Regions from separate parts of the Streptomyces sp. NPDC058239 genome, predicted to be linked through region 4. Evidence: riboswitches for the same ligand, from Rfam matches in the RefSeq annotation. Region 4 holds a riboswitch; each other region holds the start of a gene.
The links. A riboswitch is a leader RNA that binds a small molecule or an ion and turns the genes downstream of it on or off. The one in region 4 is predicted to bind thiamine pyrophosphate.
Positions count from the first base shown of each region.

Region 1: it holds a riboswitch for thiamine pyrophosphate, as region 4 does, so the genes downstream of both, ACFVYE_RS22545 (thiamine ABC transporter substrate binding subunit) here and thiO (glycine oxidase ThiO) in region 4, are expected to answer to the same signal.
Region 2: it holds a riboswitch for thiamine pyrophosphate, as region 4 does, so the genes downstream of both, thiC (phosphomethylpyrimidine synthase ThiC) here and thiO (glycine oxidase ThiO) in region 4, are expected to answer to the same signal.
Region 3: it holds a riboswitch for thiamine pyrophosphate, as region 4 does, so the genes downstream of both, ACFVYE_RS15560 (purine-cytosine permease family protein) here and thiO (glycine oxidase ThiO) in region 4, are expected to answer to the same signal.

Region 1 covers NZ_JBHVWS010000021.1:51,347-55,909, forward strand. The annotation lists gene ACFVYE_RS22540 (ABC transporter permease) at 1-1,258, opposite strand, end outside; gene ACFVYE_RS22545 (thiamine ABC transporter substrate binding subunit) at 1,420-2,529, opposite strand; TPP riboswitch at 2,604-2,720, opposite strand; gene rlmN (23S rRNA (adenine(2503)-C(2))-methyltransferase RlmN) at 2,762-3,868, opposite strand; gene ACFVYE_RS22555 (phosphatidate cytidylyltransferase) at 3,970-4,563, opposite strand, start outside.
Region 2 covers NZ_JBHVWS010000028.1:37,339-41,901, forward strand. The annotation lists gene ACFVYE_RS26890 (IclR family transcriptional regulator) at 1-457, shown strand, start outside; gene ACFVYE_RS26895 (SsgA family sporulation/cell division regulator) at 559-996, shown strand; gene ACFVYE_RS26900 (YibE/F family protein) at 1,077-2,399, opposite strand; TPP riboswitch at 2,470-2,604, shown strand; gene thiC (phosphomethylpyrimidine synthase ThiC) at 2,597-4,372, shown strand; gene ACFVYE_RS26910 (hypothetical protein) at 4,465-4,563, opposite strand, start outside.
Region 3 covers NZ_JBHVWS010000011.1:107,613-112,175, forward strand. The annotation lists gene thiM (hydroxyethylthiazole kinase) at 1-568, opposite strand, end outside; gene ACFVYE_RS15560 (purine-cytosine permease family protein) at 642-2,048, opposite strand; TPP riboswitch at 2,040-2,134, opposite strand; gene ACFVYE_RS15565 (hypothetical protein) at 2,501-2,761, opposite strand; gene ACFVYE_RS15570 (alpha/beta hydrolase) at 2,977-4,005, opposite strand; gene ACFVYE_RS15575 (phosphodiester glycosidase family protein) at 4,061-4,563, opposite strand, start outside.
Region 4 covers NZ_JBHVWS010000001.1:411,729-416,291, reverse strand. The annotation lists gene ACFVYE_RS01930 (thiazole synthase) at 1-554, opposite strand, end outside; gene thiS (sulfur carrier protein ThiS) at 557-775, opposite strand; gene thiO (glycine oxidase ThiO) at 772-1,956, opposite strand; TPP riboswitch at 1,954-2,067, opposite strand; partial or broken gene ACFVYE_RS01915 (hypothetical protein) at 2,118-2,494, shown strand; gene ACFVYE_RS01910 (NAD(P)/FAD-dependent oxidoreductase) at 2,523-3,776, shown strand; gene ACFVYE_RS01905 (Rv2175c family DNA-binding protein) at 3,847-4,212, shown strand; gene thiE (thiamine phosphate synthase) at 4,316-4,563, shown strand, end outside.

The DNA.
Region 1 (4,563 bases), on a different contig from region 4:
GTACGACGAAGGGCACACCGACCAGCGCCTGGGCGAGCGGCACCAGAATCCATGAAGTCCGCAGATCCAGCGGCGGCTTGTCCAGGGTGATCAGAAAACCGAAGCCGACGGTGACCGCGGACACCCCTAGCGGCAGCATCAGCAAGGCATCGAAGCCGCGGACGAGACGCCCCGCGCGCCGGGTCAGAGCCGCGGCGGCGAGCCCGCCGATGACCAGCGCGATGACGGTCGCGACCAGTGCGTACTGAGTTGAGTTCCAGATGGCTTCGAGCGGGGCGACCAGGAAGGTACCGCCGCCGGCGTCGGCGGACCGCAGGGCGCGGTAGAAGTCGAAGCCATGGCCGCCGGGTGTGTCCAGCGAGCGCTCGACCAGCACCCCGAGCGGCAGCAGTATCAGCACGAGCACGGTCAGCAGCACCCCGCAGAGCAGCGCCCACTGCCCGGCGCCGCGCGGCCTGCGGGCGGTCTGTGCCGGGTCGACCAGCTTCAGCGCGGTCTCCCTGCGCCGTACGGTCCACGCGTGGACGGCGAGGATCGCACCGACCGCGGCGAACTGCACCAGCGTCAGCACGGCGGCTGTCGGCAGGGCGAGCAGTTGGGCGGTCTGCCGGTAGATCTCCACCTCCAGCGTGGAGTACCCCGGGCCGCCGAGGATCTGTACGACCCCGAAGGAGGTGAAGGTGAAGAGGAAGACCATCAGCGCGGCGGCGGCCACGGCGGGCGCGAGGGCCGGCAGGGTGACCCGCCGCCAGGCGGCGAACCGCCCGGCGCCCAGCACCCGGGCGGCCTCCTCCTGCCGTGGGTCGAGCTGTGACCACAGCCCGCCCACGGTCCGCACGACCACCGCGTAGTTGAAGAAGACATGGGCGAGCAGGATTGCCCAGACGGTGGTGTCGAGCCGTACGCCCCAGAGTTCGTCGAGAAACCCGCCGCGTCCCAGCAGCGCGAGGAAGGCGGTCCCGACGACGACGGTCGGCAGGACGAACGGCACGGTGACGACCGCCCGCAGCAGTTGTTTGCCGGGGAAGTCGAAGCGGGCGAAGACATAGGCGCCGGGCAGCGCGATCAGCAGGGTCAGCGCGGTCGAGGCGAGCGCCTGCCAGGTGGTGAACCAGAGGACGTCGCGAATGTCCGGCCGGGTCAGCACTTCGCCGATCCGGCCGAACTGCCAGCCCCCGTCCACCTTCAGTCCACGGCCGACGATCGCGGCGACGGGGTAGGCGAAGAACAGCGCGAAGAACGCGACGGGCACGGCCATCAGGCCGAGCCGCACCGCGCTCGCGCGCCACGCCTTTGCGCGCGCCGAGTTCGCGTGCCCGGAGCAGGCGCGCGGCCTCTTCCCGCGCGGCCCTTCCCCGTGCTCGCTCTTCCCGTGCTCGCCCCTCCCGCCCGCGTCCGTTCCGCGTACGGGGGTCTTCGCTACTTCACTACGAGCGAGGACCACGACTGAACCCACTGCTCACGGTTCTTGGAAATCTCGTCGGGGGCGACGGTCGCCGGCCTGTCCACCGTCGCACCGAACTTCGTGAAGAGTTCCGGCAGTTCCGCGCTCTTGGTGACCGGGTTCACGAACATGTTGAGTGGCATGTCCTCCTGGAATTTCTTGCTGATCAGGAAGTCCAGCAGGGCCTTGCCACCCGCCTCGTTCTTCGCGCCGTTCAACAGACCCGCGAATTCGATCTGACGGAAGCAGGTCCCGGTGGCGACCCCGGTCGGGGCCTCGGCCGGCTGCGGCTTCGCGTACAGCACCTCGACGGGCGGGCTGGAGGCGTACGAGACGACGAGCGGCCGGTCGGCCTTGGCCTTCTTACCGCCCGCGGAGCCGGAGAACTCCTCGTTGTACGCCTGCTCCCAGCCGTCGACGACCTTGACGCCGTTGCTCTTCAGCTTCTTCCAGTAGTCCTGGTAGCCCTTCTCGCCGTAGGTGGCGACGGTGCCGAGGAGGAAGCCGAGGCCGGGCGAGGAGGTCCCGGCGTTCTCGGTGACGAGGAGGTTCTTGTACTCGGGCTTCGCCAGGTCGTCGAAGGACTGCGGCGGCGCGAGCTTCTTGTCGGCGAAGTACTTCTTGTCGTAGTTGATGCAGATGTCGCCGGTGTCGATCGGGGTGACCCGGTGCTCGGCGTCCAGTTGGGTGCCGGCCGCCACCTGATCGATGCCCTTCGCCTCGTACGGCGTGAAGAGACCGCTGTCGAGAGCGCGGGAGAGCAGGGTGTTGTCGACACCGAAGAACACATCTCCCCGCGGGGAGCCCTTGGTCAGGATTTCCTGGTTGAGCGCGACACCCGCGTCACCGCTCTTCAGCACCTTGACGGTGTAGCCGGTCTCCTCGGTGAACTCCTTGAGCACATCCTTGGAGGCGTTGAAGGAGTCATGGCTGACAAGAGTCACGGTCTTCGAACCGGAGCTCTTCGTACCGCCGGAACCGGAGTCCGACTTGTCGGAGCTCCCGCATCCGGCAAGTGCCGTGACGCCGAGCGCGGCGGCGACAGCCGTCGCCGCAAGCTGCTTGGTTCTGCGTGTGGTGCTCATTGTGGATTCCTCCTGGGTTTTGGCCAGGAAGAGACGCGGCCCTGCCCCTGGAAAAGCGGGCAGGGCGCAACAGCATGAGTTGATGACCGAACTTCCTACCCGGAATGACCCGGGCGAGGTTCAGAGGGTCTGCGGCCGACCTGTTCTCGGTGCCGCACTCTCAGCGCTGTGGCGCTCCCCTGTCGGAATATGAAGTTGATTTCAGGCCCAGGCTACACGGGCCGTTCCGGCCTCAGCGCTCGGCTGCCGCCAACTGCCCGCAGGCCCCGTCGATCTCCTGGCCGCGGGTGTCCCGCACGGTCACCGGCACTCCGTGTGCCGCGATCGCGTCGACGAACGCCTTCTCGTCCTCGGGCCGCGAGGCGGTCCACTTGGAGCCGGGCGTCGGGTTCAGCGGGATCAGGTTGACGTGCACACGCTTGCCCTTGAGGAGCCGGCCGAGCCGGTCACCACGCCACGCCTGGTCGTTGATGTCCCGGATCAGCGCGTACTCGATGGAGATGCGGCGGCCGGACTTCTCCGCGTACTCCCACGCGGCGTCCAGCACCTCGCCCACCTTCCAGCGCGTGTTCACCGGGACGAGCGTGTCGCGCAGCTCGTCGTCCGGTGCGTGCAGGGAGACGGCGAGACGGCACTTGAAGCCCTCGTCGGCGAAGCGGAGCATCGCGGGCACCAGGCCCACGGTGGACACGGTGATCCCGCGCTGCGAGAGCCCCAGCCCGTCCGGCTCGGGGTCGGTCAGCCGGCGGATCGCGCCGACCACCCGGTTGTAGTTGGCGAGCGGCTCGCCCATGCCCATGAAGACGATGTTGGAGAGCCGCGCCGGACCACCGGGGACCTCCCCGTCGCGCAGCGCGCGCATGCCGTCCACGATCTGGTGGACGATCTCCGCGGTCGACAGATTGCGGTCGAGACCGGCCTGCCCCGTGGCGCAGAACGGGCAGTTCATCCCGCATCCCGCCTGCGAGGAGATGCACATCGTCACCCGCTCCGGGTAGCGCATCAGGACGGACTCCACGAGCGTCCCGTCGTGCAGCTTCCACAGCGTCTTACGGGTGGTGTCGTCGTCACAGCTGATGTGGCGGACCACCGACATCAGGTCGGGGAACATCGCCTCGGCGAGCTTGTCCCGCGAACCGGCCGGGATGTTGGTCCACTCTGCCGGGTCGTGCGCGTACCGCGCGAAGTAGTGCTGTGAGAGCTGCTGGGCGCGGAACGGCTTCTCGCCGATCGCGGCGACGGCTTCCTTGCGCTCGGCGGGCGTGAGGTCGGCGAGGTGCCGCGGCGGCTTCTTGGCTCCGCGGGGCGCGACGAAAGTGAGTTCTCCGGGCTTAGGCATGGTTCATCCAGTGTCGCAGACAGAACAGTGAGGGCCCGCCGCCCTGTGGACAACGGACCCTCACTCGCAAAAGCCCAGGTCAGGGCGGCAGAACTCGGGGATCAGCCGGAACCCACGAACAGCACCAGCAGCAGCCAGACCACCGGGGCGGTCGGCAGCAGCGAGTCCAGCCGGTCCATGATGCCGCCGTGGCCCGGCAGCAGCGTGCCCATGTCCTTGATCCCGAGGTCCCGCTTGATCATCGACTCGCCCAGGTCACCGAGAGTGGCACTGGCCGCGACCGCGAACCCCAGCAGCAGTCCCTGCCACCAGGAACCGCCGTCGATCAGGAACTGCATGCACAGCGCACCGGCGACCATCGCGAAGGCGACGGCCCCGAACAGGCCCTCGCGGGTCTTTCCGGGGCTGATGCGCGGCGCGAGCTTGTGCTTGCCGAAGCGCCAGCCGACGGCGTACGCACCCGTGTCGCTGACCACGGTCAGCAGCAGGAAGGTGAGCACCCGCTGAGGGCCGTCGTCCGCAGTCAGGAGCATGGCGACGAAGGTGGCCAGGAACGGTACGTAGAACGCGGCGAACACGCCGGCCGTAACGTCCTTGAGGTAGCCCTCGGGAGGCTCGGTCATCCGCCAGACGAGCACCGCGAGTGCGGTCAGCGCCATCGCCACCCAGGCGCCCTCGGCGCCCCGTGCGTACCC
Region 2 (4,563 bases), on a different contig from region 4:
GGTGTACTGCGCCGTCTACCGCGAGGGTGAGATCGAACTCATCGCGGTCGCCGACAACCCCGCCACACCCGCGGTGGACGAGTGGGCATCTTTCCGGGAGACCGGGCATGCCCATGCGATCGGCCAGTGTCTGCTGAGCCAGCTCGACGAGAAGGCCCGCGAGGACCATCTGGACCGTCACCCTGTGCGGCCGCTGACCCGCTACTCGGTAAGGGATCGCCCGGCGTTTCTTGAACGATTGCGGTCGTTGGAACGAGTGGAACCTGTCATCGAACGACAGGAGTACGCCTTGGGGACGGTCTGCGCAGCCATCCCGATCACAGCCGGATTCACTGCCGCAGCGATGGCGATTTCGGTACCTCTGGAGCGGGAAGATCGGTTGCTCCCCGCAGTCGAACAACTACGTGGCGAAGTGGCCAGCCTCTTGCGCTCGTTCGTGTTCTCTATCAGTATCTGAAAAATCACTCCTTGTGATCTGCTATCGCGTGCACCACGATGGCGTCAATAGGGCCATGGGGGATCATTCCTGGCCAGATTCATCTACTGCGGGGTTGGACGATGCGCGAGTCGGTTCAAGCTGAGGTCATGATGAGCTTCCTCGTCTCCGAGGAGCTCTCTTTCCGGATCCCGGTGGAGCTCCGGTACGAAGTGTGCGATCCGTATGCGATCCGGATGACCTTCCATCTGCCCGGCGACGCCCCCGTCACCTGGGCATTCGGCCGTGAGCTGCTGCTCGACGGCCTCAACAGCCCCAGTGGCGACGGTGATGTGCATATCGGGCCCACGGAGCCCGAGGGGCTGTCCGACGTACATATCCGACTTCAGGTGGGCGCGGATCGCGCCCTCTTCAGGGCCGGTACGGCACCGCTTGTGGCCTTTCTCGACCGGACGGACAAACTCGTGCCGCTCGGGCAGGAGTGCACGCTGGGTGACTTCGAGGGCAACCTGGAAGAGGCCCTGGGCCGGATCCTCGCCGAGGAACAGAACGCCGGCTGAGGAGCGCGGCGCCGCCGACCGGCCCCCCGGTCGAACACAACACCTGCTGAATGGGTGAATCGCTCTCCGTATGGAGGCGTTCAAGGCTTCGTCCTACGACGACGGCCTTTCCCGGTCCGTACAGGTGCCGAAGCTCCGGCTTCCGCGCCGGCCCCTGTGCGGTCCGCGGAGACGACCAGCGCAGCGAGCACCGTCGTCACCGGCACCGAGGCGACCAGTCCGATCGAGCCGACCAGCGTTCGTACGATCTCCTCCGCCACCAGCTCGCTGTTGGCCACCGTCCCCACGCTGCTCTGGGCGATCGAGAACAGCAGCAGCAGCGGCAGTGCGGCGCCCGCGTAGGCGAGCACCAGCGTATTGACGACCGAGGCGATGTGATCGCGCCCGATCCTGATCCCTGCCCGGTAGAGCCCCCGGGCACCCATCGTCGGGTTCGCCTGGTGCAGCTCCCAGACCGCCGATGTCTGGGTGACCGTCACATCGTCGAGTACTCCGAGCGAGCCGATGATGACACCGGCCAGCAGCAGACCGCTCATGTCGATGTGCGGGTACAGGCCGTGGATGAGGCCGGTGCTGTCGTCGGTGTTGCCGGTCAGGCTCGCCCAGCCGATGAAAAGAGATCCGAGCAGCCCGATCAGCAGCAGTGAGATCAGTGTGCCGATCACCGCGACCGACGTGCGGGCGGTCAGGCCGTGGCACATGTAGAGCGCAATCAGCATGATCGCACTTGCCCCGACCACCGCGACGAGCAGTGGATTCGAGCCTTGGAGGATGGCCGGGAGGATGAACAGGGTCAGCACGGCGAACGACACGGCGAGCGCGACCAGTGCCATCACCCCACGCATCCTGCCCACCGCGATCACGACCAGGGCGAAGATCCCGGCCAGCAGCGTCATCGGGAACTTCCGGTTCACATCCGTCACCGAGTACTGCAGATCATGGGGTGCGTCGGGGGCGTACGCCACGATCACGCCCTGCCCTTCGTGCAACTGACGGGGTGCGTCCGGCTGAACGATCTCGACGAAGGTCCGTCCCTTGTCGTGACCGGTCGTCACCTCGACCGTGGCCTTTTCGCACAGCCCGGGCCCGCTACCCGACGGCGGGGTGGTCTCGCCGCTGATGGGTGTCTGGGCGGCGTTCACGTCCTTGCAGTTCACCTTGTCGATATTCACCACCTTTCCCTGCTGGGTCTGCCGGTCGAAACCGACACCGGTCCGCTCGTGCGGGGGCGCGCCGCCCGGCCAGAGCACCGCCAGGCAGACGACGACCGCGGTGGCGAACGGGATCAGCACGGCCGCGATGACCTTGCGCAGATGTTTGGAGACGGGCTCGGCAGGGCCATGGCTGTGCGAGTGGCCGTGCTGATGGCCCTGCGGTTCGGGGTCGGTATGGGGGGACGTCACCGGCCGATCATTGCAAGAAGAGAAGGGCCCTCTGTTCATTACGCCGGACAGGGCGCTAGCGTGGAGGAACCTTTGCACACGCGGGAGCTCGGAGCACCGGGCTGAGAGGGCGCTGATATCCGTACATCCGTACGGGAGGAGGCTGCGCCGACCGCCGAACCTGTTACCGGGTAATGCCGGCGTAGGGAGTAGGTCTCATGACCACATCGGACGCACGCACGCCTGCCTCGAACCAGAGCGACGAGGCCGGGAAGTCCATCGGCTGGCACAAGGGGTACGTCCAGGGCTCACGCCCCGACCTCCGGGTGCCGGTCCGTCAGGTGCACCTCACCAACGGCAAGGACGTGACGCTGTACGACACGTCGGGCCCGTACACCGATCCCACCACCGAGACCGATGTCCGGCGCGGGCTCGCACCGTTGCGGGAGAGCTGGATCATCGCGCGCGGCGACACCGAGGAGTATCCGGGCCGCCCCGCCCGACCCGAGGACGACGGGCTCAAGCACACCCCGCCGCGTGGCGGGCTGCGCAACCTCGACGCGGTCTTCCCCGGCCGCCCGCGCCTGCCCCGCCGCAGCCGGGACGGGCGGCCGGTGACCCAGCTCGCGTACGCCCGCCGGGGCGAGATCACCCCGGAGATGGAGTACGTGGCGATCCGGGAGAACGTCGAACCCGAGGTGGTGCGCGAGGAGATCGCCGCGGGCCGGGCCGTGCTGCCGGCCAACGTCAACCACCCCGAGATCGAGCCGATGATCATCGGCAAGCGGTTCCTGGTGAAGGTCAATGCCAACATCGGCAACTCCGCGGTGACGTCCTCCATCGAGGAGGAGGTGGAGAAGATGACATGGGCGACGCGCTGGGGCGCCGACACGGTCATGGACCTTTCCACCGGCCGCAATATTCACACCACCCGTGAGTGGGTTCTGCGCAACTCCCCCGTGCCGATCGGCACCGTTCCCCTCTACCAGGCCCTCGAAAAGGTCGACGGCCGGGCCGAGGAGCTGACCTGGGAGATCTACAAGGACACCGTCATCGAGCAGGCCGAGCAGGGCGTCGACTACATGACGGTCCACGCCGGCGTGCGCCTGCCCTACGTCCCGCTGACCGCCCGCCGCAAGACCGGCATCGTCTCCCGCGGTGGCTCGATCATGGCGGCGTGGTGCCTCGCGCACCACAAGGAGTCGTTCCTGTATGAGCACTTCGAGGAGCTCTGCGAGATCCTCGCCACGTACGACGTGACGTACTCGCTGGGCGACGGGCTGCGCCCCGGCTCGATCGCCGACGCCAACGACGAGGCCCAGTTCGCCGAACTGCGCACGCTCGGTGAGCTGAACACGATCGCCAAGCGGTTCGGCGTCCAGACCATGATCGAGGGCCCGGGCCATGTCCCGATGCACAAGATCAAGGAGAACATCGACCTGCAGCAGGAGATCTGCGAGGAGGCGCCGTTCTACACGCTCGGCCCGCTGACCACCGATGTCGCCCCGGCGTACGACCACATCACCTCGGGCATCGGTGCGGCGATGATCGCCTGGTGGGGCACGGCGATGCTCTGCTACGTCACGCCCAAGGAGCACCTCGGCCTGCCCAACCGGGACGATGTGAAGACCGGCGTCATCACGTACAAGATCGCGGCCCATGCGGCGGACCTCGCCAAGGGGCACCCGGGGGCGCAGGACTGGGACGACGCGCTCTCCGACGCCCGTTTCGAATTCCGCTGGGAGGACCAGTTCAATCTGGCTCTCGACCCGGTCACGGCTCGGGAGTTCCACGACGAGACGCTGCCGGCCGAGCCGGCGAAGACGGCGCACTTCTGCTCGATGTGCGGCCCGAAGTTCTGCTCGATGAAGATCTCCCAGGACATCCGTCGTGAACACGGCGGTTCCCAGGCGGAGATCGACGCGGGCATGGCGGAGAAGTCCAAGGAGTTCGCGGCGGCCGGCAACCGGGTCTATCTGCCGATCGCGGACTGAGTGGGACGCGCACAAGGGGACGCCGTCCCGAGAGGCCAGGGCTTCTCGGGACGGCGTCCCGTCGTCGGTACGGGCCCGGTGCCCGGACCCGGTCAGTCCAACTCGTGCTCGGGGCCGCCGAAGTCGGGGCTGGTGAAGTCCGGGCTGGTGAATGTCGGGCGGGGGCCCGCCGCCGGGCCGTCGTCCGGGCT
Region 3 (4,563 bases), on a different contig from region 4:
CATGGGTGTTCCGGGCGCTGCGCACCCCGTCGGTGACGAAGTCGACGGGCCCCGACACGGCGACCACGCAGTCGGTTGTACGAGCCAGCGCGCGTGCTGATTCCTCAGCGGCCTCGACGCCGTGGGAGGAGTCCACGCCGCGACCGCCACCGCCGGCGCCCGCGAGCGCGATGATCTCGGACGCGTTGCCCCGGATCACGGTCGGCCGCAGCTCCAGGAGCTCTCGTGCCAGCGTGGTACGTACCGGCAGGGCGCCGACCGCCACCGGGTCGAGCACCCACGGCGTACCGGCCGAAGCCGCTGCCCGCGCTGCTTCGACCATGGCGGAGCGCTGCTCCGCGTGCGGGGTGCCGAGATTGACCAGGACGCCTGAGGCGATCCGGGCGAACGGGCCGGCCTCGTCCGGAATGTCGACCATGGCCGGTGAAGCGCCCAGCGCCAGCAGGACGTTGGCGGTGAACCCAGTGACCACCGAGTTGGTCAGGCACTGCACCAGCGGGGAGTCCGCCCGCACGCGTGCGAGGGCCTGCGGGACGAAGGCTGTGTGATCGACGGATGTCGAGGGCATTCGGAGTCGCTCCGTGCGGGAGGGGATGCTGTCGGGACGCCGGGGGCCGTCGGGATCCGTCGGCCGACGGCGGTCAGTCCTGCGGTCGGTGACGCAGCCGCAGCGGCGCGTATACCGCCAGGGCCACGAGAAACGCCACGTAGTACGAGAGGTCGGCGCCGTGCAGGGCAGCCGCCACCGGGCCCACATACAGACTGGTGTCCATGAACGGCACGGCGGCGGCGAAGGCGACGACGAACGCCAGCAACGGGGGCCATCCGGGCTGTGCCCGGGTGGTCTCGACGGCGAGGTCGATCGCGGCGCCGCCCCGCGCCCGGGCCCGGGCGAGCCAGTCGACGACGACGATCGCCACGAAACCGGGAATCCAGTAGCCGACGAACAGCAGCACGTTCTGGAAGCGGGCCGTGGTGTCGGCGGCGTGCATCCACAGCACCAGAGGGAAGCCGAGCACGGCGGCGAGGGCGGCAGCCGCCGGGCGCGGAAGGCGCACTCCCACGGTCTGCAGCGCCAGGGAACCGCTGTAGTCGTTCATGGCGTTGCTGCTGAGGGCCGCCAGCGCCACGGCGAGCAGTCCGAACGCGCCCAGCACCCCGCCGCCCAGCAGCTCGTCCACGCCCGCGGCGGTCTGGTCGGTCAGCACCGAGGCACCCCACAGGCCGAGTGTCTGTACGGCGACGAAGGACACCACGAGGCCGAGCAGCGTGCACCAGAACATGCGTGGGCGCGAGGTGGTGCGCGGCAGGTAGCGGCTGAAGTCGCTGGCGTACGGAGCCCAGGACAGGGTCAGACTCAGCGCGATGGTGCTGGTCAGGACGAACGCGCCGACCTGGTCGGCGCCGTGCGCGGTACCGGTGCCGGCGGGGTGGACACCGTCGAGCAGTCGCCAGGCGATCAGCGCGAATGCGGCGGCGAGTACGAAGGTCATGACGATCTGAAGCCGGTGGATGGCCTCGTAGCCCAGCACGCCGAGGGCGCCCTGGGCCACCAGCATGACCAGGACACCGAGCCAGAACGGCCAGCCGCACAGCCGCGCGAGCGCGTCCCCGCCGAACAGCCCGATCAGCGCGTCCCAGGCGACCGAGGACAGCCACTGCAGGATGCCGGGCACCGCCACGCCGCGGCCGAAGGCGAGCCGGGCCAGCGGCAGCTGCCCGGCACCGGTCTGGCTCCCCCAAGTGCCCAGGTAGGCGGTGGGCACCGCGCCGAGCACGGTGCCCAGCACGACGGCGGTGAGCGCGGCTGCGAAGTCCAGGCCGAGGGCGATGCCGACGGTGCCGGTGAACACGCCGGTCATGGTCAGATTGGGAGCGAACCATACGGTGAACAGGCGCCCGGGACCGCCGTAGCGGTTGCTCTCGGGGACCGGCTCTATACCGTGCGCTTCCACACGGAGGTCGCCGGGGGCCGTCGGCATCCGTCCGTCGAAAACGGCCGGTCGGCCGTCGGCGGGCAGACCGCCGGATGCATGCACCAAAGGCATGGAAGACATCCCTCCGCCAGTACGAACTGGTTCAGGTTCGACGGGTGTGATCTCAGCCCTCGGATGGGGCACCCCGTGTCCGGTACGACGGACAGACTAACCCGATCGCTCCGGCCCTCACCTCGCCGGGACCGGTACTCCGAAAGGATCTCCGACAGGAGCAAGGGGCTGCTCGGCCCGGATGGTCTGCCGTCGACGTCGTGATGGGAGCCCCAGCGGGAGGTGAGCCGGGTCACCCCCCGCGGCCGCCCTCGTCGCTGATCCGCGCGGCGCGAGGGCGGGGCGCTCCCGGTCCGGTGTCCGGAGGAGGCCGTCGGCGCACAGCACGAGGACGGCCTTCCGCGAGTCGGCGTTCAGCGGTTTCGAAGAGCACCCCGCCCCGCGGCCTGCTCCAGCGCCTCACCGTCATCGCAGCACGTGACCCCCGCCATGCCCTCCCTCGGCGTGCTCGCTCACCTTTGGCCGAGCTTGATGTGCTCGGTCAGGTTGCCGAGCTCGCTGCCGAGTTTCTGCACGGGGTCGGCGAAGGAGGCCAGGGCGGACTCGATGTCGACCGCTGCGGCCGTGTGATGCTCCATGACAGCTGCGTGCTCCAGCCGTGCCCACACGGCGGCTTCGGCCACCAGCGCGTCGCGCTGAGGACTGGCAACCGGGTGCTGGGATGCCTGGGTGAGCAGCTCGCGGGCCCTCTGGGCAGGGGTGCTGTCGTTCATGGACCGAATCTTTCCAGCGAAGGCCGGGCGACATGCGGTTTCGGGGGCGGGACACTCGGGCCGAGCCGGTGGTGGAATGGCACAGCATGCGGACGAGCTCTCCGTAACCGGTGACGATCCCACGCTCTCCCCCGCCCGGCCGGGGGCTCGTCCGATACACGGCCGACCATGGCGCGGCGGAGATGCCCGGGCGGATGATCTCGGCACATGGCCGGTCAGCCGTCGGCCCGCAGAGCGTGGAGCAGCATCGGCAGCGAGGAGTGCAACTCACGCTGCCAGTACGCCCAGCCGTGGGTCCCCGGTCCGTAGAAGTGGGTGGTCACGTGCTTCGCGCCGTTGCGTCCGAGCTCGCTCGCAAGGGCCTGGTTCTGCCTGTTGAAGTCCGCTTCGAGCGCGCTCGTGGTGCCCGGCGGGTCCAAGGGGCCGGTGGTGCCGTCGCCGCAGGACAGGTAGACGGGGATCGACTTGAGGCGCTTGGCCAGGTGGAACGGGTCGTGGGCCGCCCAGACATCACGTTGCGCGACCGGGTCGCCCCAGACCCTCAGCGGGTCGTTGCCCTGACCGGCGAAGAAACCCATGATGCGGTTCATCGACTCGTCGTTGAGCAGCGGGTGCACAGAGCCGGAGTACGCCGCAGCTGCCTTGAACATCCCGGGGTGCCGGGCGGCATACAGCAGGGCGCCCTGGCCACCCATCGAAAGTCCCGCCACGACGCGGTTCCTGCTCGCCCCCCAGTCGTGCTCGAGGAGGAGGCGCAGCTCCTTGGTGTGGAAGGTCTCCCACGCCGGGTCACCACCCTGGCCGTAGTTCCACCAGTCGCTGTACCAGCCGTTCCAGCCGGCCTCCGGCATGACCACGAGGACGTCGCGCAGGCTGTCGGTCCGCGCGACGTCGGTCTGGCTGGTCCACGACGTGTAGTCCCCGCAGCAGCCGTGCAGCAGCCAGAGGGTCGGCCAGTGCCGGCTCCGGTCGCTGGGGTCCCAGCCATCGGGCGTGAGCAGACGCACGTTCACCGTCCGGCCGCCGAGGGCCGGTGAACGGACCGACAAGTCGACCTGCCGGTCGGCTACCTGGGTGAAGGCGACGACCTCTGCACCCCGGGTCGAGGGCCCGAGCCCGCCCGCTTCCGCGGCGGGTGACACCGTCGACGCGGTGGCCGGCGCCGCCGGTATCGACGCCAGAGTGAGCAGCAGCGCGGCAAGGACGAGCAGGAGGCGGGCTCGGCGGATCGGTATGGCGGTCATGGCGGCTCCTGACGGTGGGTGGTCGCTGGCTCGGGCCTTCTCGGACCGGGCTCGGTCAGCCCCGGTCGGGCAGGATCAGCAGCGCGTCCCCGACGGGGCGTTCACCGGCCGCGTCGGACGGGTCGTTGATCACTTCTCCGTCGACCACCATGGTGGTCGACCCGCCGCCGTCAAGATTGACCGCGTCGCGCAGGCCGAGTGCCCGGGCGACGGCTGCGCTCTCGGGGATGCTCAGCCCGAGCGCGTCCGTGCTGCGTCCGTCGGCCGTGACCAGTACGGTCCTGCCGGAGGCGTCCACCCCGGCCAGCGTGCGTGGATTGCGCTTGTGCACCCAGCCGTAGTAGAAGCTCGCGTTGCCGGGCTGCACCATCCCGTCGGTCGCAGGCGTGACGTGCAGACGTCCGTCGCGGACCAGTTCGGGACCACCGTTGAGGATGCTGGTCGCCGGTGACGGCGAGACCTTATGGCCGCTGCCGTCCCGCAACGTCCTCTCGACGCGCAGGGGCCGGCCGACCTGCGCCAGAGCGGCCAGGGTGGCGACACGGGTGCCGGTCGCCT
Region 4 (4,563 bases):
GCGTCGAGAATCACCGGCACCCGGGCCTGCTCGACGATCAGCTGGAAGTTGTGCGGATTGCGGATGCCGAGGCCGGAGCCGATGGGGGAGCCGAGCGGCATGATCGCCGCGCACCCCACATCCTGGAGCCTGCGGGCCAGCACGGGGTCGTCATTGGTGTACGGAAGCACGGTGAAGCCGTCGTCCACCAGGGTCTCCGCGGCGTCCAGCAGCTCGATCGGGTCGGGCAGCAGGGTCCGCTCGTCGGCCACCACCTCCAGCTTGATCCAGTCGGTGCCGAGCGCCTCGCGGGCCAGCCGGGCGGTCAGCACGGCCTCGCCCGCGGTGAAGCAGCCCGCCGTGTTCGGCAGTACGCGGATGGAGAGCCGCTGGAGCACGGAGAGCACCGAGCCCTGCACGGTCGGATCGAGGCGGCGCATCGCGACGGTGGTGAGCTCGGTACCGGAGGCGGTCAGGGAGCGTTCCAGCACGTCGAGGCTGGGCGCCCCGCCGGTTCCCATGATCAGCCGGGAGCCGAAGGCGGTGTCGCCGAGGGTGAAGAGGTCGTCGGACATGGTCAGCCTCCCTGGACCGCGGTCAGGACCTCGACGCGGTCACCGTCACCGAGTGCGGCGGTGGACCACTGGCCGCGCGGGACGACGGTCTCGTTGACGGCGGCCGCGACGCCGGAGTGCGCGGCGGTCAGGGTGGCGACAAGGGTGTCCAGGGTGGTGCCCGCGGCGAGGAGACGGACCTCGCCGTTCACGGACACGGAGAGGGGCGCGGAATCGGTCATGCGGGCTGCTCCTGACGTACGGAGACGGCGGCGGACGAGAAACGGTGCGGGGTGAAGGGGCGGGCCACCTCGGGCAGCTCGCCTGTGGTGAGGAACTCCGCCATGACGTCGCCGGTGACGGGGGTCAGCAGCACCCCGTTGCGGTGGTGGCCGGTGGCGAGGTGGAGGCCGGGCAGGGCGGTGGGGCCGAGCAGCGGGGCGTTGTCGGGGGAGGCGGGGCGCAGACCGGCCCGGGTCTCGGTGAGCGGCAGCTCGGTGATGCCGGGCACCAGCTCGTGGGCGTCCCGCAGCAGCTCGTAGACGCCGCCCGCGGTGACGGTGGTGTCCCAGCCCATCTCCTCGCTGGTGGCGCCGACGACCAGTTCGCCGTTCTCGCGCGGTACGAGATAGACATGGCTGCCCCGAACCACGGCCCGGACCGTCCGGGTGAGGAACGGTGCGTACGCGGCGGGCACGGTCAGCCGCAGCACCTGTCCCTTCACCGGCCGGACCGGCGGCACGACCTCGTCCGGCAGCCCCGGGAGCCGGCCGCTGAGGCTGCCCGCGGCGAGTACGACCTGGTCGGCGGCGAGCTCCGTACCCCCGGCGAGCACGGCTCCGGCGGCCCGGTCGTGTGTCACCGTCAGGCGTTCCACCCATCCGCGATGGAAGATCACCCCGGCCCGCTCGCAGGCGGTCAGCAGTGCGGCGGCCAGCCGGCGGGGATCGATCTGGTGGTCGCCGTCGACCCGCAGACCGCCGCGGACGCCCGGCGCGAGCATCGGCTCCAGGCGGCGGCATTCGCGGCCGGTGAGCCACTCCGACTCCAGGCCCGAACGCTGCTGCAGGGCGTGCAGATCCCGCAGATGGGCACGGTCGTCGGAGTCCAGCGCGACGGCCAGGGTGCCGCAGGCGCGAAAGCCCGTCCCCTGTCCGCTCGCCGCCTCCAGCTCGGCCGCGAAGGCCGGATAGCGGGCGGCCGAGGCGACATTGAGGCCCAGCAGCATCTGTTCGCCGTAGTGGAGTTCGGTGACGGCGGCCAGCATGCCGGCCGCCACCCGGGCGGCTCCGCCACCCGGTTCGGGATCGACGACCGCGGTACGCAGTCCGCGTTGCGCGGCCCGCCAGGCGGTCACCAGACCGATGATCCCGCCCCCGACGACAAGGACATCGGATCCGTTTCCGTTGCGAGAAGAACGCATGGGCGTCCAGCCCCTCCCTTCGCCGGCATGACCCGGATCAGGTTCGTACGGTCGAAGGCCGCCCCAGCCTCCCTCTCAGCCCGGTGCGTCCGGGCTCCCGCGAGTGTTTTACGTCGCCACCCTAGACCCCGTCCCCCGGACCGGGTAAGGGAGCAGCCACCGTGGCCCGTTCGCTCGACGGACTCGTTCTCTCACCGGTCGCCGACCAGGCCCCGGGACAGGTCGGTACCCGTACCCGCTTCACGTACCACGAGAAGGACGGCCAGGTCTGGGCCGAGTACGCGGGCGGCGACGTGGTCCGCGGCCATCTCGTCGGTACCCGCGTCGACGACACCCTCGACTTCCTCCCCCATGGCCTCAAAGGCATGGGAGGTGCCCCTCCGTCCAGCTGAAGCAGGACGGCACGACATCCTCCGGTCACTGTGTCTCCACTGTCGTCGACCTCGCGGACGGCCGGGTCCGGCTGGACGAGCGGTGGGAGTGGGAGTCGCAGGAGGGCAGTGGTACGAGCACGGTCGAAGAGTTCCCCTCTTCCTGACGAACCGTCAGATGCTTAAGGTGTACGGGTGAGCGAGCAGCAGCAGTCAGAGCAGCCGGACCGGCAGGCAGGACGCCGTGTCGTCATCGTCGGCGCGGGCATGGCAGGCGTGCAGACGGCGGTGGCCCTGCGGGAACAGGGCTTCACCGGCTCCGTCGCCCTGATCGGCGCCGAACCGCACCAGCCCTACGACCGGCCCCCGCTGTCCAAGGCGGTACTGCTCGGCAAGGCCGAGGACTCCGCCTTCGACGTCGACTTCGAGGCGCTGGACATCGATCTGCAGCTGGGCCGCGAAGTCACCGGTGTACGACCGGGCGCGCATGAGCTGGACACCCCGTCAGGACCCGTTGCGTACGACGTCCTGGTGATCGCGACCGGCGCCGAACCGGTTGTCCTGCCCGGCGCCGAGGGTGTTCCCGGCGTCCATCTGCTGCGCACCCTCGACGACGCGGCACGGCTGCGGCCCGTACTCGACGGGCAGCACGGCGTCGTGGTCGTCGGCGCGGGCTGGATCGGCGCCGAGTTCGCCACCGCGGCCCGCGCCGCGGGCTGCGAGGTCACCGTCGTCGAGGCCGCCGACCGGCCCCTCGCGGACGCGATGCCCGCCGAGGTCGCCGCCCCGATGACCGCCTGGTACGCCGAGAGCGGCGCCGAACTCCTCACCGGAGCCCGGGTCGCCCGCATCGAACCCGGCCGGGTGATCCTCGCGGACGGCCGCACGATCCCGGCCGGAGCGGTCGTCGTCGGAATCGGCGCACGGCCCGCCACGGGCTGGCTGGCCGGCTCCGGTATCGCGCTCGGCCCCGACGGATCGGTGACCGCCGACGGGGCGCTGCGCACCTCGCTCCCCGATGTGTACGCGGTCGGTGACTGCGCCTCGTTCCCCTCCTTGCGGTACGGCGAACGCCTTCTCATCCACCACTGGGACAACGCCCTCCAGGGCCCTCGGACCGCCGCCGCCAACATCATCGGGGCGGGGGCCGAGGACGGCCCGGCGCCGCAGACGTACGACCCCGTGCCGTACTTCTGGTCCGAGCAGTTCGACCGGTTCGTGCAGTACGCGGGCCACCACGGGAGCGCCGACACCCTGCTGTGGCGCGGCGATCCGGCCGGTCCCTCCTGGTCGGTGTGCTGGCTGCGGGACGGCGTCCTGGTCGCGGTCCTCGCCGTCGGCCGGCCACGCGATCTGGCGCAGGGGCGCAAGCTCATCGAGGCGGGGGTCCGGCTCGATCCGGCACGGGCCGCCGACCCCTCCGTACCGCTGAAGTCGGCGACCCTCTGACGGCGTACCCCGACCCCCGTACGGTCGGCCCGGCTACCGACTGTCGGTCCGGGATGGCACGCTTGTCCCTGTGACCGAGATTGACGCAAAGATCGATGCTCTCGTCCCTGCCTGGCTCCACCTTCCCGACATCGCCGAAATGCTCGATGTCGAGGTGACACGCGTGCGGCAACTGGTCAAGGAGGGCCAGCTCATCGCCGTACGACGTGGTGAGAACCGGACGCTGCAGGTGCCTGCCGCCTTCATCGACGGCAACAAGGTGGTCAAGGGTCTCTCCGGAACCCTGACGCTCCTGAGGGACGACGGCTACACCGACGAAGAGATGCTGGAATGGCTCTTCACCCCCGACCCGACCCTGCCGGGCACCCCTGCCCAGGCGCTGAGTGAGAATCGCGGCACGGAGGTGAAGCGCCGCGCCCAGGCGCTCGCCGTCTGACCGCAGTCCGTATGTGAGGGGCGGGCCGCGCAGGAGTGCGCGGCCCGCACCCCCGTGCTGTACCGACAACCGCTCCGCAAGGCTCTTCAGGGGGAAACGCACCATGTCCACGCCTCGCGCACTGCTGTCCGATGCCCGGCTCTATCTGTGCACGGACGCCCGCAGGCGCCAAGGTGACCTCCCCGCGTTCCTCGACGCCGTCCTCTCCAGCGGGGTGGACATCGTCCAGCTGCGCGACAAGGGCATGGAAGCGGCCGAGGAGCTCGATCACCTGGCGGTATTCGCCGAGGCCTGCAGGCGCCACGGCAAGCTCCTCGCGGTGAACGACCGGGCCGATGTCGCCCACGCCAT